2 regions of the Priestia sp. GS2 genome follow, and region 1 is predicted to be linked to the other one. Evidence: predicted binding sites of a transcription regulator. Region 1 holds the regulator's gene; the other holds the start of a gene.

Region 1 (6,455 bases):
AGCACGAGTTGCTAAGCTTGAACCTGTTTCATATACAGGTAATTGTTGTTCCCAGCCCTCTGGAAGTTTACCTTGGACAGCTAATTCGAATTGAGCGGCTAGCTCAGGATGTTTTTCTTTATACTGAGCAAAAACGTCGTTCCATTCTTTTTCTTTCTTTGCACCTTCATCAGCAATCGTTGCTTTAAAGTGAGCATAAACTTCTTCTGGCACATAGAAATCTTCTTCAAACGTCCAGCTGTAAGCCTCTTTTGTTAATTTTGTCTCATCTGCGCCTAGTGGAGCACCATGAACGCCTGATGTTCCTGCATGGTTTGGAGAGCCATAGCCAATTGTTGTTTTAACTTCAATTAAAGTTGGACGAGAAAGATCTGCTTTAGCTGCTTCAATTGCATTTGAAAGCTCTTCTAAGTCATTTCCATCTTCTACGCGAATTACTTGCCATCCATAAGCTTTGAAACGATCTTCTACGTTCTCAGAGAATGAACGGTCTAAGTCTCCGTCTAATGAGATGTCGTTTGAATCATAAAGCACGACAAGGCGACCTAATTTCAAGTGCGCTGCTAGTGAAGCTGCTTCAGCTGATACACCTTCCATTAAGTCTCCGTCACCACAAATACCGTATGTAAAGTGGTCAACGATTTCAAGTCCCTCTTTGTTATATGTTTCAGCTAAATGACGCTCGGCCATTGCTTTACCAACCGCCATTGCAATTCCTTGTCCTAATGGACCAGTTGTTGCATCAACACCTGCTGTGTGACCATACTCTGGATGACCCGGTGTCTTACTTCCCCATTGACGGAAGTTTTTTAAATCGTCGATTGATAGGTCATAGCCTGCTAAGTGTAATAAGCTATATAAAAGTGCTGAACCATGTCCTGCTGATAAAACAAAGCGATCACGGTTAAACCAATCTGGATTTGATGGATTAATGTTCATAAACTTTGTCCATAGCGTGTAAGCCATTGGAGCTGCTCCCATTGGCATACCTGGGTGACCTGAGTTTGCTTTTTCGATAGCATCAATTGATAAAGTACGAATTGTTGCAATTGAAAGATCTTCAATACGTTGTGTCATAACTCTTCATTCCTTTCAAAACTATGTATATATGTAATCATACTAATGATTCACGATTTTGTACAATATTTGATTCGTTTTTTTTCGTACTTTTACATTTTTCGTTTCCAAACGCAAAAATATACAAAAAACTAGAGAAACTCATTTCTCTAGTTTTTGCACCACAGCAAACTATCGCCTTAGTGTAGACGCTTCTTTTTGCTATCTTTCAGTTTTTTAGGGGTTACGTCATTCCCTTTTTCATCAACGACTTTGATTGTATGAAGGTGATTTGTCATTGATTGACGGAACGTTTGTAAGTATTCTTTACGAAGCTCTTGCTGCTCTGTGGCTTCAGCTTCTGTTAAACCTTCCGCCTTTGATTTTTTAGATAGGTGATTGATTCGTGCCATTTTATCTTTAGACAACATTTTGTCAGAACTCCTCGCTTTTTAATACAATTTAAACCATAATACAATACGTACACACATCTTACTAAATCTCTTGTTTTTTAGCAAGAAGCTCGCCTTGATCATCGCAGTACTCCTGATAGCGACGATGTACAGTTGCTTTTGACACCTTATAGCCAAAGCCCTTTAGGGTGACAGCAATTTCTGCAAACGTTAAGCCGTTGTTACGTAGTTGTACAATCTCTTCTATAGGAACTTCCTTTCGGTCTCTACCTGAGTTTACATGCTGGTTCTTTAAATTATGCTCTGGATGATAACCATTGGCAACCGCTCTTTTCATCCCTCGTTTAATCTTTGCATTATGTAATTTCCTTTGATGTTCCTCTACCAAGCTAATGATGTTTAACAACATGGAATCAGCTTCTGATAGCTGTAGCTGTCCCTGATGACTAATCGTATAAATTGCTACTTTTTCCTTATTTAATGCATGTAATAAAGCAATCCTTGCATTCCCTCGTCCTAGTCGTGTCTCATCCTGAATGAGCAAGGTCGAAACACCTTCTGATTTTACCAATTCTAACACTTCTAATATTCCTTCTCGGTCAACTTCATAACCGCTTGCTTTTTCAGAGATAACTTCACCAACTGTAAAATTATGCACCTTAGCAAGCTGCATTAACTCTTCTTCCTGCCTCTTTAACGATGTTTCTTGCGCTTCTTTATCTGTACTTACTCGACAATAGATAACTGCTTTCATCTATCTAGCTCCCTTTCTTTATTTCAAAATAATAAAACCCCTACCATCATTTAGCAGGGGACTCGTAGTTCTAGTTCATTTATCAAAAGCAATCTGATGATCACTTGCTAACTCAGATTTTAGTACCGGAATATATAGCTGATCTCCCGGAGAAAGCGACTGTGTAGATGGAACAGTTAGCTCATTCATATTTTGGACCCATTCTACAAATTCGTTTGGTGATAAATTATGATGCTTACTATATTCTTGGGATAATTCCCAAATAGTATCACCCTTTGCAATGGTAACAGTTGTGTATTTTTCTAACTCCACTCTATCTGCTCCTAATAATAACGTCAAGACATATGTAAGTGCGGCGATAACCACAAAAAAGGTAGTGTAATGCTTAATAGATTCAATTAATGGTCTCATCTCAAATCCCCCTCAGAATGTATGTTCTCATTTTATTGCGAACACCCGTTTCTGTCAATGGGTTTTTTCGAACTTATGTTTGTATATTATATATAGCCATGATATAATTTATAGCAAAGAATAGCTAAAGATGAGGTGAAATATATGAAGCTATCAAAACGGCAACAAGAAATACTAGATTTCATTAAGCATGAAGTGAAATTAAAAGGATATCCGCCATCTGTTCGTGAAATTGGTGAAGCAGTTGGTTTAGCATCTAGTTCAACAGTTCACGGGCACTTAGCTCGTTTAGAAAGCAAAGGGCTAATTCGTAGAGATCCAACAAAACCAAGAGCAATTGAGATTCTTCAAGCAGAGGCTGATGTGACCATTCCACACAGCGCAGTGATAAATGTTCCTGTTATTGGTAAAGTTACGGCGGGTTTTCCAATTACTGCAATTGAAAATGTAGAAGAGTACTTTCCATTACCTGACAAGTATGCCTCTCCTGATGAGCAAGTATTTATGCTAGAAATCATGGGAGAAAGTATGATTGAAGCTGGTATCTTAGATGGAGATATGGTAATTGTTCGCCAACAACAAACAGCTAATAACGGCGATATTGTTGTAGCAATGACCGAAGACAACGAAGCAACTGTAAAACGTTTCTTTAAAGAAGATAATTTTGTTCGCTTACAGCCAGAAAACTCTACAATGGCACCTATTATCTTACGCCATGTAACTATTTTAGGAAAAGTCATTGGAGTATACCGTTCTATTCATTAAAACAAACCAGCTGGAAAATCAGCTGGTTTCTTTATGTTTTTTTTTGGTCAAATATAGGTATATTACTTAAAGAGCCACAATGAAAAACGTAAGGGAGGGATTTTTTAGTGAATAAGCCGCAAGCAATGAACTCTCCTTTTCAAGATATTACACCTAATCGTGCAATGAATATGTTCTTGTTTCCTTTTTCTTTTAATCGAAAAGAGAAAAAAGATTTAATTTCCGCTCTTAATAAACATGAGTTTGACTTTTTTTCTCTAGAAAATAAAGATTTAGAAAAGAAATTTTATAGCGAGGACTACTTTGTTTCTCATGCTAGTCTTGATCAATATTTTCTTCCTTATATTGAATGTATTCTTTTTCCTCAATCAACGAAAGAAACTGGACTTATTCGATTTTCAAAAAAAATGAATCAAGAGATTACATTTGAAACAAAGGCGTCAACCATTTTAAACGAAGTGTTGTCTATTGATATTTTTTTATGCCCATTTGAAATCGGTGTAATGACGATTCGTACCGAAGTAAAGGGAAACCATTATTCGTACGATGACGTCATTGAATTTATGAATCAGTTTCGCGTATTGGAGCCTAAACTGGCTGAAGAGCATGGAGCAACCATTACATACGAAAATAAAACCTATGATAAAGTACAAGATTATATTTTTTCAAATTTAACCCCGTTTCTAAAACCTTATATTGAGCAAGAAACACAGCACAGCAAACACTTTGGAAGTTTGCCTTATTTTATTGATGAACGCATGTACGTACTAAGTTATGTGACCGTCAACAATGAACAGCCTATTAGCAGTGGAACATTATTTCGAACTGGACAACTGAACAGCTATGATACTGGCGGTAAACCATTTATTTCAGCTAGAAACCAACAATATATTGACGAATACAATGATCAACACGTATACAAGCGATGGATGCCCGAAACATACTATGTTGTAACAGATCACGTTTTTTCTTGTATTTCACATTCAGCTGATGAAGAGACGGATCAAATGTTAATGAATCATCTATTTGGTCAGCACTACTATAATTTATTTTTACATTTCTTTTATAAGATTGTACTATTGAAACTATCTTATCAATATTCGCAACTTACATTTGAAAAAGACCAAAATGACATTGAACGACTCATTCGCTCCATCACGCTCTTTTCGGGTAAATACTTGTTTTTAGAAATCAGTTCCCGAACGGAAGGGCAAGAATTTTCTAGACTTTTCAAAAAGACGTTTCACATTGATTCACTCTATCAAGAGGTGAAAGAAACACTTGGGACTTTATATCAAAATCAAGAAAAAATTGCAGGGAAGCGGCATAATTATCTACTATTAATTTTAACAATCTATACTGTCTTATCTGGTATCTATGGAATGAACTTAGTTATCGAAAGCTGGAATAAAAACCTAAATTGGAGTGCGATAAAAGATTATTCAATGTTTGAATACATCGCATTTATCGTTGCCTTATCAGGAATTACAATTAGCATTAGCCTAGGTATAAACGCCCTATATAAGCTAATTAAAGACCGCCTTCAACAATGACGAGCATAGGTTCTATGCTCGTCATTGTTCTTTCATCACTTTCTCTAATTTTACTCGAACATTCGGTCCGTAAATTCCATCTACTTCCTTTGGCAAATAGACCTTTTGAAAACGAGCAACCGCATCAGCCGTATTTGCTCCATAAATTCCATCTATGCCATGATTAGGAGCCGATTTATTAGGATAAAAGTAAACTGATGCCAGAGCTTTTTGAAGCGTGTATACTTCTTCTCCCCTTGCTCCCTTCTTTAATATGCTCTTGGGGAGAGAAGATTTAGGTCTTTTCACAAATTGACTTTTTATTTGTTGAAAAGAGGTTGCCACTGTGCTTAGTATGCCTGGCTTGGCCTCAGTGATATCTTGAAAAAACGCAATGTTCATTTCATTTAAGTCGACATGTGTAGAAATTCCTTCAACTTTTCCCTGATCTGTATATTGAAACATGGCCCATTCTGACCAACCAAGTAGATTTCCCGGGCAATCAAATCCTTCTGCGCGATTGCTGCTACTATAACGAGCAATCCAAAGAGGATAATGAGAAAGTTCCTTTGAGAAGTATGTTTTAGCAAAGTGGTAGCCGCTATATAACAACGGCTGTACACCTGTATTTTTCTCCATTTCCTTTAGCCATGCTTGTCCAAACCTAGAGACAAACTCAGGACTTTTCCCTTTATTGACTTCTAAATCTAGGCATGGGGGAAAATCAAACTCCATTGACTGAAGCTGCTGTAAAAAAAAGGCCACTTCCTGTTTAGGGTCGTTGGTACAGTGCGCATAGTGATAAAAGCCAACAGGTAAACCAGCTCTCTTAGCTCCATCGTAATTCTCATATACCCTTGGATCTGTAAACGTTTTCCCTTCTGTTAACTTAATATATGCCCCCTGCACGCCGGATCTAGCTACTCGGTTCCAATCAATTTTTCCTTGATGATGTGACACATCAATAATCAATGGATTATGCACACTACGATTTTGCATATCATCACGCTCCTATGCTTTTGTACTACCCTAGCAGAAAAAAGTATTGATGCAAAGCAATAACCTCAATCAAAATTAAAAAGGATATTGTTCATGCACAGCTAATATACATAAAGGCAGCCCATTACTTAGGAGTTGAAAAAATGAATTGGAATAAGCGTATATGGAGTTGGAAAGAACTAACGCTATTATTAGGCCTTGTGTTTATTGTTGTACCTATTGCAATTGAATATCTTTTCAAAAAAGAGCTAAACGCTATTTTACAAAATGATTTATATGCGGGTACATTAACTGGATTGGTGATGGCCATTCTTTTCACAGTAGGTGTTTACGTAGTAGCTTTACGGCCTAATCATCTTCATTGGACAGAAGTAGGATTAAAAACATTCCCTCAAAAGGCTTGGATAACCATTACTTGGCTAACTCTTCTATTAATTATAATGAGTATCATAGCTGTGATAGTAATGGAGTTACTTGGCATTGGTACAAGCAATCAAAAAACTGAAAGTCTTCAATCACGTTTAA
Region 2 (6,455 bases), 1.2 Mb from region 1:
AGAGAGAGAAGCAGAAGAAGAACGTATTCGACGTGAACTTATGACGAATTTATCACATGATATCCGAACGCCTTTAACAACCATTCGTGCACATGGATATAATTTAAAAGATGAAAACTTAACAAAAGATGGACAACAATCACTCAACATAATGAACGATAAGATCTCTTTTGTCAGTAGTTTAATTGAAAACTTGTTTTCTTATAATTTACTACAAAGTGGGAAGTACAGGTATCAACCAAAGGATGTTGATATTATAAAATTGCTTCGTACAGTCATTATTCAATGGTACCCTGTATTTGAAAACGAAGGGTTTGACATCCGCGTTCACTTTCCTGAACAGTCCGTTATTTGGTATATCGATTCTAATTGGCTCGAACGTATTATGGATAATTTATTTCAAAATGTAAAAAGGCACGCTCATAGCGGAAAGTTCTTTAGTATTAGTGTTGAAAGTACACAGGCAGAATCAATGATTATCATCTCCGATAAAGGTCCGGGCTTTAGAGAAAATTGTATGACCACGGAGTATGGAATTGGTCTAGGGGTTGTAGATGCAATGGTAAAAGAAATGGAGCTTGCATGGGAAATTGATACTTCTGATCAAGGTACAACTATAAAGATTATCCAAAGTAGTCATTAAAAAACAAGGCTTTGGCATAAGTAATTCAGCCCCTACTATACCTGAATAATTAAGAGTTCATAACTTTTAATTGTTCAGGCTTTTTGTTGTTGAGGAAAAAACAATTTGGAATAGGGTGGAATGGAACGAACTTGTTCAGTTAACAGAGATAGGATCAACTATTGTTCAACTTTTAGAAGCAATGATTTTGCTATATGCCAAACTCTTTTTATTGATTTACAAATCCATTGAAAAAAGTAGTGAAAAGAAGTGGAGTGTCTCGAACCCATGAAACGGTCCATTTTACACCTCACCTTCGTTTTTTAAACGAAATTTAAACAAAACAAACCGTTTGTTTAAGGTTGGCTTTCTATAATAAAAAGAGAGGTGAAGATATGAATATTATAAAAACGAGTCAGCTAGTGAAAGAGTTTAAAGGAAAAGCAGTTGTAAACAAGATTGATTTGACCGTTAGTGAAGGCGAAATTTATGGATTTTTAGGACCCAATGGTGCCGGCAAAACCACAACGATTCGAATGTTATTAGGATTAATGAAACCTACTTCAGGAAGTATTGAGCTGTTTGGGCGCAATATAAATGGCAATCACTTACACAGCTTGCGTCAAATTGGATCACTTGTCGAAAGCCCATCGTACTATGCGCACTTAACGGCTAGAGAAAATTTAGAAGTGCTTCGCATGGTTTTACAAGTCCCTAAGGCGAGAATTAATGAAGTGCTTTCAATCGTAAATTTATCAAAATACGCGGATCAACGAGTAAGTGGCTTCTCTCTGGGTATGAAGCAGCGATTAGGCATCGCGGCTTCCCTTTTAGGAAATCCCAAGCTGCTTATTTTAGATGAGCCAACAAATGGCTTAGATCCAGCAGGAATCCATGAAATTAGAGATTTAATTAAGCACCTTCCAAAAGAACACGGCGTAACGGTGTTAATTTCAAGCCATCTTTTGTATGAAATTGATCAAATAGCAACTCAGGTAGGCATTATTACGCATGGACAGATGATTTATAGCGGCAGTATTGAATCGCTACGTCAAAAAGCTAAGAAAAGGATTTGGCTCAATACAAGTGATGAAAATAAAACTAAAAGCTTGCTGTTAGCAAGTGGTTGTGTACCTACTTATGAAAATAATCGAATTTTTATCCCCTATATGGAAAATGAAAAAGTAGCTTCAGCGATAAGAAATCTTGTTCAAAACGGTATATCCATTTATCGAGTTGGTGAGCAAGAGCACTCCTTAGAGGATATTTTCTTACAGCTAACGACTGGAGGGATTCAGCATGCTACGAATATTACTGCAGGCTGAGCTGTTAAAGATAAAGAGAAAAGTACTATGGTTACTCGTTTTCTTAGGTCCGTTTGGGGTCGTGAGCCTGCAAGTAGTGAACTATGGTGTCCGAAAAGATTATTTGCTTTCACAAGAACCGGATGCTTGGAAAGGATTAATGCATGAGGTTAATATCTTTATACCAACCGTTGTTATTTTAGGCGCAACAATTTTGACAACGCAACTAGCAGCAGTCGAGTATGACAAAAGTTCGTGGAAACAACTTCTTAGTCTTCCTATAAAAAGAAATATGCTGTATGTAGCAAAGTTTTTAATTGTTTTATGTATGCTATTTATATCTTCTTGTTTATTATTCGTAGGAACCTATCTAGTTGGTTTAGGATTTGGATTTGGTCAACCTAATTCTATAAGCAAATTGATTTTAAACAGTTTTTATCCTTTTTTTGCTGTAATACCTGTAGTAGCAACTCAGCTTTGGATTGCAATTTTGTACCAAAACCAAAGCAAGGCATTATCTTTAGGAATTATGATGGGCGTATTTATCTTGTATGCTGGCGACATGCCGTTTTGGTTTATTTGGCAGTGGCCAAGCTTAATTTTTACTGACTTTCCTCAATTGTATATGGTAATGGGAGTTATAGTAGGAACACTATTTTGCTTTTTAGGAGCTCTACATTTTCAAAGAAAGGATGTGAAGTAAATGGCGATATGGGATTTAGTAAGAGTAGAAGTTTATAAAATGTATAAATCAAAGATGACAATTCAGCTTATTATTGTAAGTCCCCTTATAGCTGCAATGATTGCGTTTCAAGGTAGTGATAAGGAATTTGTACCCAATCATCAATGGTTAACACCGCTCGTTTTAATGTGCTTTATGCATAGCTTATTTTTACTTCCGTTATTCACAGGTGTGCTAGCATCCCTAAGCTGCAAACATGAACATGATAATGGGGGATGGCGCAGATTTTTAACACTTCCAGTTAAGAGAAGTCAAGTATACTTAAGTAAATTTATTACTATTATTCTATGTACGGCATGTATTCAGCTCCTCTTTTTTATTAGTTGGATTCTAGTAGGTAAAGTTACTGGCTATACGGATCCAATGCCTCTTTTTAAAATGACGGGAATTGTTGTGAGCGGTTGGATAGCTACGTGGCCTATAGCTGCCTTTATGCTTTTTATGGCAACAAAATTTACAAGTTTTGGAGCAGTGCTAGTAATTAATGTGATTTGTACACTTCCTAATTTGATGGTTGTAAACTCACAGAGGTTTAATCCATGGTATCCATGGGTACAGCCTTTTCTCGGTATGATGCCCCAAGATGATGGTATTTTTCAATTTTTATTCTTTACGCCAACAACATTACTCATTACTGTTTTAGGAAGCTTTATTTTCTTTTTCCTCAGTGGATTAACCTATTTTAAACATAAAGCTATCTAAATGGTGAAAAAACCCTTCTATTATATATAGAAGGGTTAGCCTGCTTTGGGTAAAGTAAAGCCGAGACCAAATACATCCCGTACATCATGCACGACAACAAATGCTTGGTCGTCCACTTTATGAATAATTCGTTTTAGCTCTAAAAGCTCTTGTTTGTTAATCACAATATAGAGTACTTGTTTGGCTTCTTTTGTATAGCTGCCGTGAGCTGTGAAAACAGTAACGCCACGCTCCATTTTGCTATTAACTTGTTCAGCAACTTCGTTTGAACGAGTTGAAATTATCGTTACCGCTTTGCGAGGATTCAATCCTTCAATAATATAGTCAAGCACCTTCGTACCAATGTAGAGGGCGATAACGGTATACATCGTTTTCTCTCCTCCAATTACAAAGTAGGCACTTCCTACAACGGCTAAATCAATTGCAAGCATAGTTCTACTAATATTCCAATCGAAGTATTGGTTAGCCATTCGAGCAATAACCGCAGATCCACCTGAGGTCCCCCCACCTCTAAACACGAGGCCAAGACCAATTCCAACAAATAAACCAGCAAAGATGGCACCTAAAAGCGTATCGTCCAGCGGTGTTCCTGCTTCTTCAGTTAGATGTAAAAAAACTGAAGTAGCGACAATAGAAAGTACCGTATAGACAATGACGCGCTTATGTAAAAGTTTATATCCAACCAAAACAAGCAGTCCATTGATAATAAAGTTTGTTATACTTGGAGACCACTGGAACAAGTAGTAGGTAATCATAGTAATCCCAGTTACGCCGCCTTCTGCAAGTTCATTTGGAATGGCGAAATAGTTGATACCAAGAGCAAAAATTAAGCTGCCAAGTAAAATTAATATAATTTCTTTTATTCGTTTTACCATCATATACATCTTCTTTCTATTGTATTAATTTCATTCTGACGAAACTATCTCCATGACAATGTATTATATCAAGGAGACTACTGGAATGAAAGACTAGTTTTTTAAAAACGAAAGGTAAATCTTTTGACACGCTGAACTTCATATGGAAGAATGAAAAAGTTATAAAATAAATGAAGTATCCTAGGATAAATAAACATAATTTCTTCTTTACAAAAAGAACGTATGTTCGTTAATATGGATAATGAAAGGGGAGAGGAAATTGTATCAAGAAGAGCTAAAAGAATATGCAAAGCTTTTGATGCCGGAGCATGTAGAACAGATGAAAGAAATTTATCGTTCTCACTTAAAATTAGAGGCGCCACCAGTACGAACAAAAGGTAGAGAAGTTATTAGTCAAATCCTTCATACAGCGTGCGAACAACATCAGCTAGTTAATCTACACGTTTATGAAGGAAGCAGCATTCGAAAGTACAATCGCGTGACGATTGATTGTATTGATCAGCAATCAAACCGCCTGTTAGCAACGGGTCCTTATTATACATATTCTATTCGGGAAAGCTTTGTGGTTAACGCAATGCTTTGCATAGATTGAGCTACTTCAACTTTGAAGTAGCTTTTATTATATTCAGTGGCTTTGTATCTTTTTTAGAGGCTCTGCATATACTGATAAAAAAGCTTACGGCAGCACGAGAGAGTAATGAGTGTAGAAGTGTTCCGTAGCCATGTCAAGAAGAAGGGGAAAGCTATGCAAAATGAAAAAAGTCAAGTGAGAGAAATTGAGTTAACGCAGTTTATTAAAAGAAGGCTCGTTCGCTTTGCATCTAGTTTAGCTATTTCGTCAGCGCTAGCATCCATTTTATATATGTTGCTGTTTTTATTTAAATAACGAACTTCCCAATGGTTGTCCAAAAAAATGGACAACTTTTTGGTGTGGACAAATTTAAGTGGACAAACTCTATTTATCATAAAACAGTCATAAACGTTCAAAATTGACAGGTTTAGTAATTGATATGACCGTTTTATAACGTTTGGTTATAATAATCCACTTCATTATAAGTATACTGGAGTCTACATATTGAAGCACTTCCGTTAATTGTAAGTTTTAATTAAAAAACTTAAAAAAGTGAATGAATCTGATTTTTTATGATTGATTTTGATTGATTTGCATGTTAAAGTAAAACCATGAAAGATAAATGAAAACGCTTTTTTGGAAAAGGAGTCACGTTATGCTAACACCTGAAAGGCATCAGCTAATGTTAAAGCTTTTAAAAGAAAAAGAGCTTGTTAAAGTGCAGGAATTTATTGAAGTGACCGGTGCCTCTGAGTCCACAATACGTCGAGACTTAAGTCAATTAGAAGAGGAGCAGCTGCTTAAACGTGTTCATGGTGGTGCTTCATTAATTCAGAAAAAGCGAATTGAACTAAGCGTCATAGAAAAAGCTGATAAAAATGTAGAAGACAAACAAAGAATTGCTGAATACGCATCTTCACTTATCCATGAAGGCGATTGCATCTTTTTAGATGCCGGAACGACAACATATGAAATGATTCCATTTTTAAAGCAAAAAGATGTAGTTGTTGTAACAAATGGACTTATGCATTTAAATTTAATGCTTGAAGAAGGTATTAATCTTTATCTAACAGGTGGTGCTGTCAAACATAAGACTGGAGCTTTAATTGGAAACGGTGCGCTTTTAAGTTTAGAGCAGTATCGCTTTGATAAATGCTTTATGGGAGCAAACGGAATTCATCATCAATATGGATACACAACACCGGATCCTGAGGAAGCGCTCATTAAACAAACAGCGATGAAGTTATCTCAAGAGTCCTATATTCTAGCAGACTCAACAAAGTTTTTTGAAACCAGCTTTGCTAAAATAGCAGACCTACATGCAGCAACTGTTATTACAAATGAGCTACCGCAAGAGGTGCTTGTACAATATGCAAACAAAACAGACATAAAGGTTGTGAAATTATGATCTATACATGTACGTTAAACCCTTCAGTTGATTACATTGTACATGTAACAGACTTTCAAGAAGGCGAATTAAACAGAACAACAAGCGAAGTAAAGTTTCCCGGTGGAAAAGGGATTAATGTGTCTCGCGTGTTGAAACGATTAGGCGTTGAAAACAAAGCGCTTGGCTTTATCGGTGGGTTTACTGGAACTTATATCGAAGATTATTTAAAAGAGGAAGAAATTAAAACAG

What was found. Region 1 encodes LexA, which represses DNA repair genes until DNA is damaged. Its sites were predicted from a motif close to CGAACATATGTTCG; they were not measured.
Region 2: a site for LexA is predicted at 4,461-4,474, ahead of V2145_RS10670 (YolD-like family protein). Genes of this name have one in related genera too.

The regions. Positions count from the first base shown of each region.
Region 1 is NZ_JAZGJX010000001.1:877,813-884,267, reverse strand. Features, by position in the region: gene tkt (transketolase) at 1-1,077, opposite strand, end outside; gene V2145_RS04555 (DUF896 domain-containing protein) at 1,257-1,487, opposite strand; gene V2145_RS04550 (YneB family resolvase-like protein) at 1,552-2,223, opposite strand; gene yneA (cell division suppressor protein YneA) at 2,299-2,634, opposite strand; gene lexA (transcriptional repressor LexA) at 2,779-3,399, shown strand; gene V2145_RS04535 (hypothetical protein) at 3,507-4,952, shown strand; gene V2145_RS04530 (GH25 family lysozyme) at 4,974-5,930, opposite strand; gene V2145_RS04525 (CPBP family intramembrane glutamic endopeptidase) at 6,074-6,455, shown strand, end outside.
Region 2 is NZ_JAZGJX010000001.1:2,043,421-2,049,875, reverse strand. Features, by position in the region: gene V2145_RS10695 (HAMP domain-containing sensor histidine kinase) at 1-643, shown strand, start outside; gene V2145_RS10690 (ABC transporter ATP-binding protein) at 1,018-1,947, shown strand; gene V2145_RS10685 (ABC transporter permease) at 1,922-2,629, shown strand; gene V2145_RS10680 (ABC transporter permease) at 2,630-3,370, shown strand; gene V2145_RS10675 (YitT family protein) at 3,406-4,245, opposite strand; gene V2145_RS10670 (YolD-like family protein) at 4,505-4,837, shown strand; gene V2145_RS10665 (hypothetical protein) at 4,991-5,131, shown strand; gene V2145_RS10660 (DeoR/GlpR family DNA-binding transcription regulator) at 5,472-6,224, shown strand; gene pfkB (1-phosphofructokinase) at 6,221-6,455, shown strand, end outside.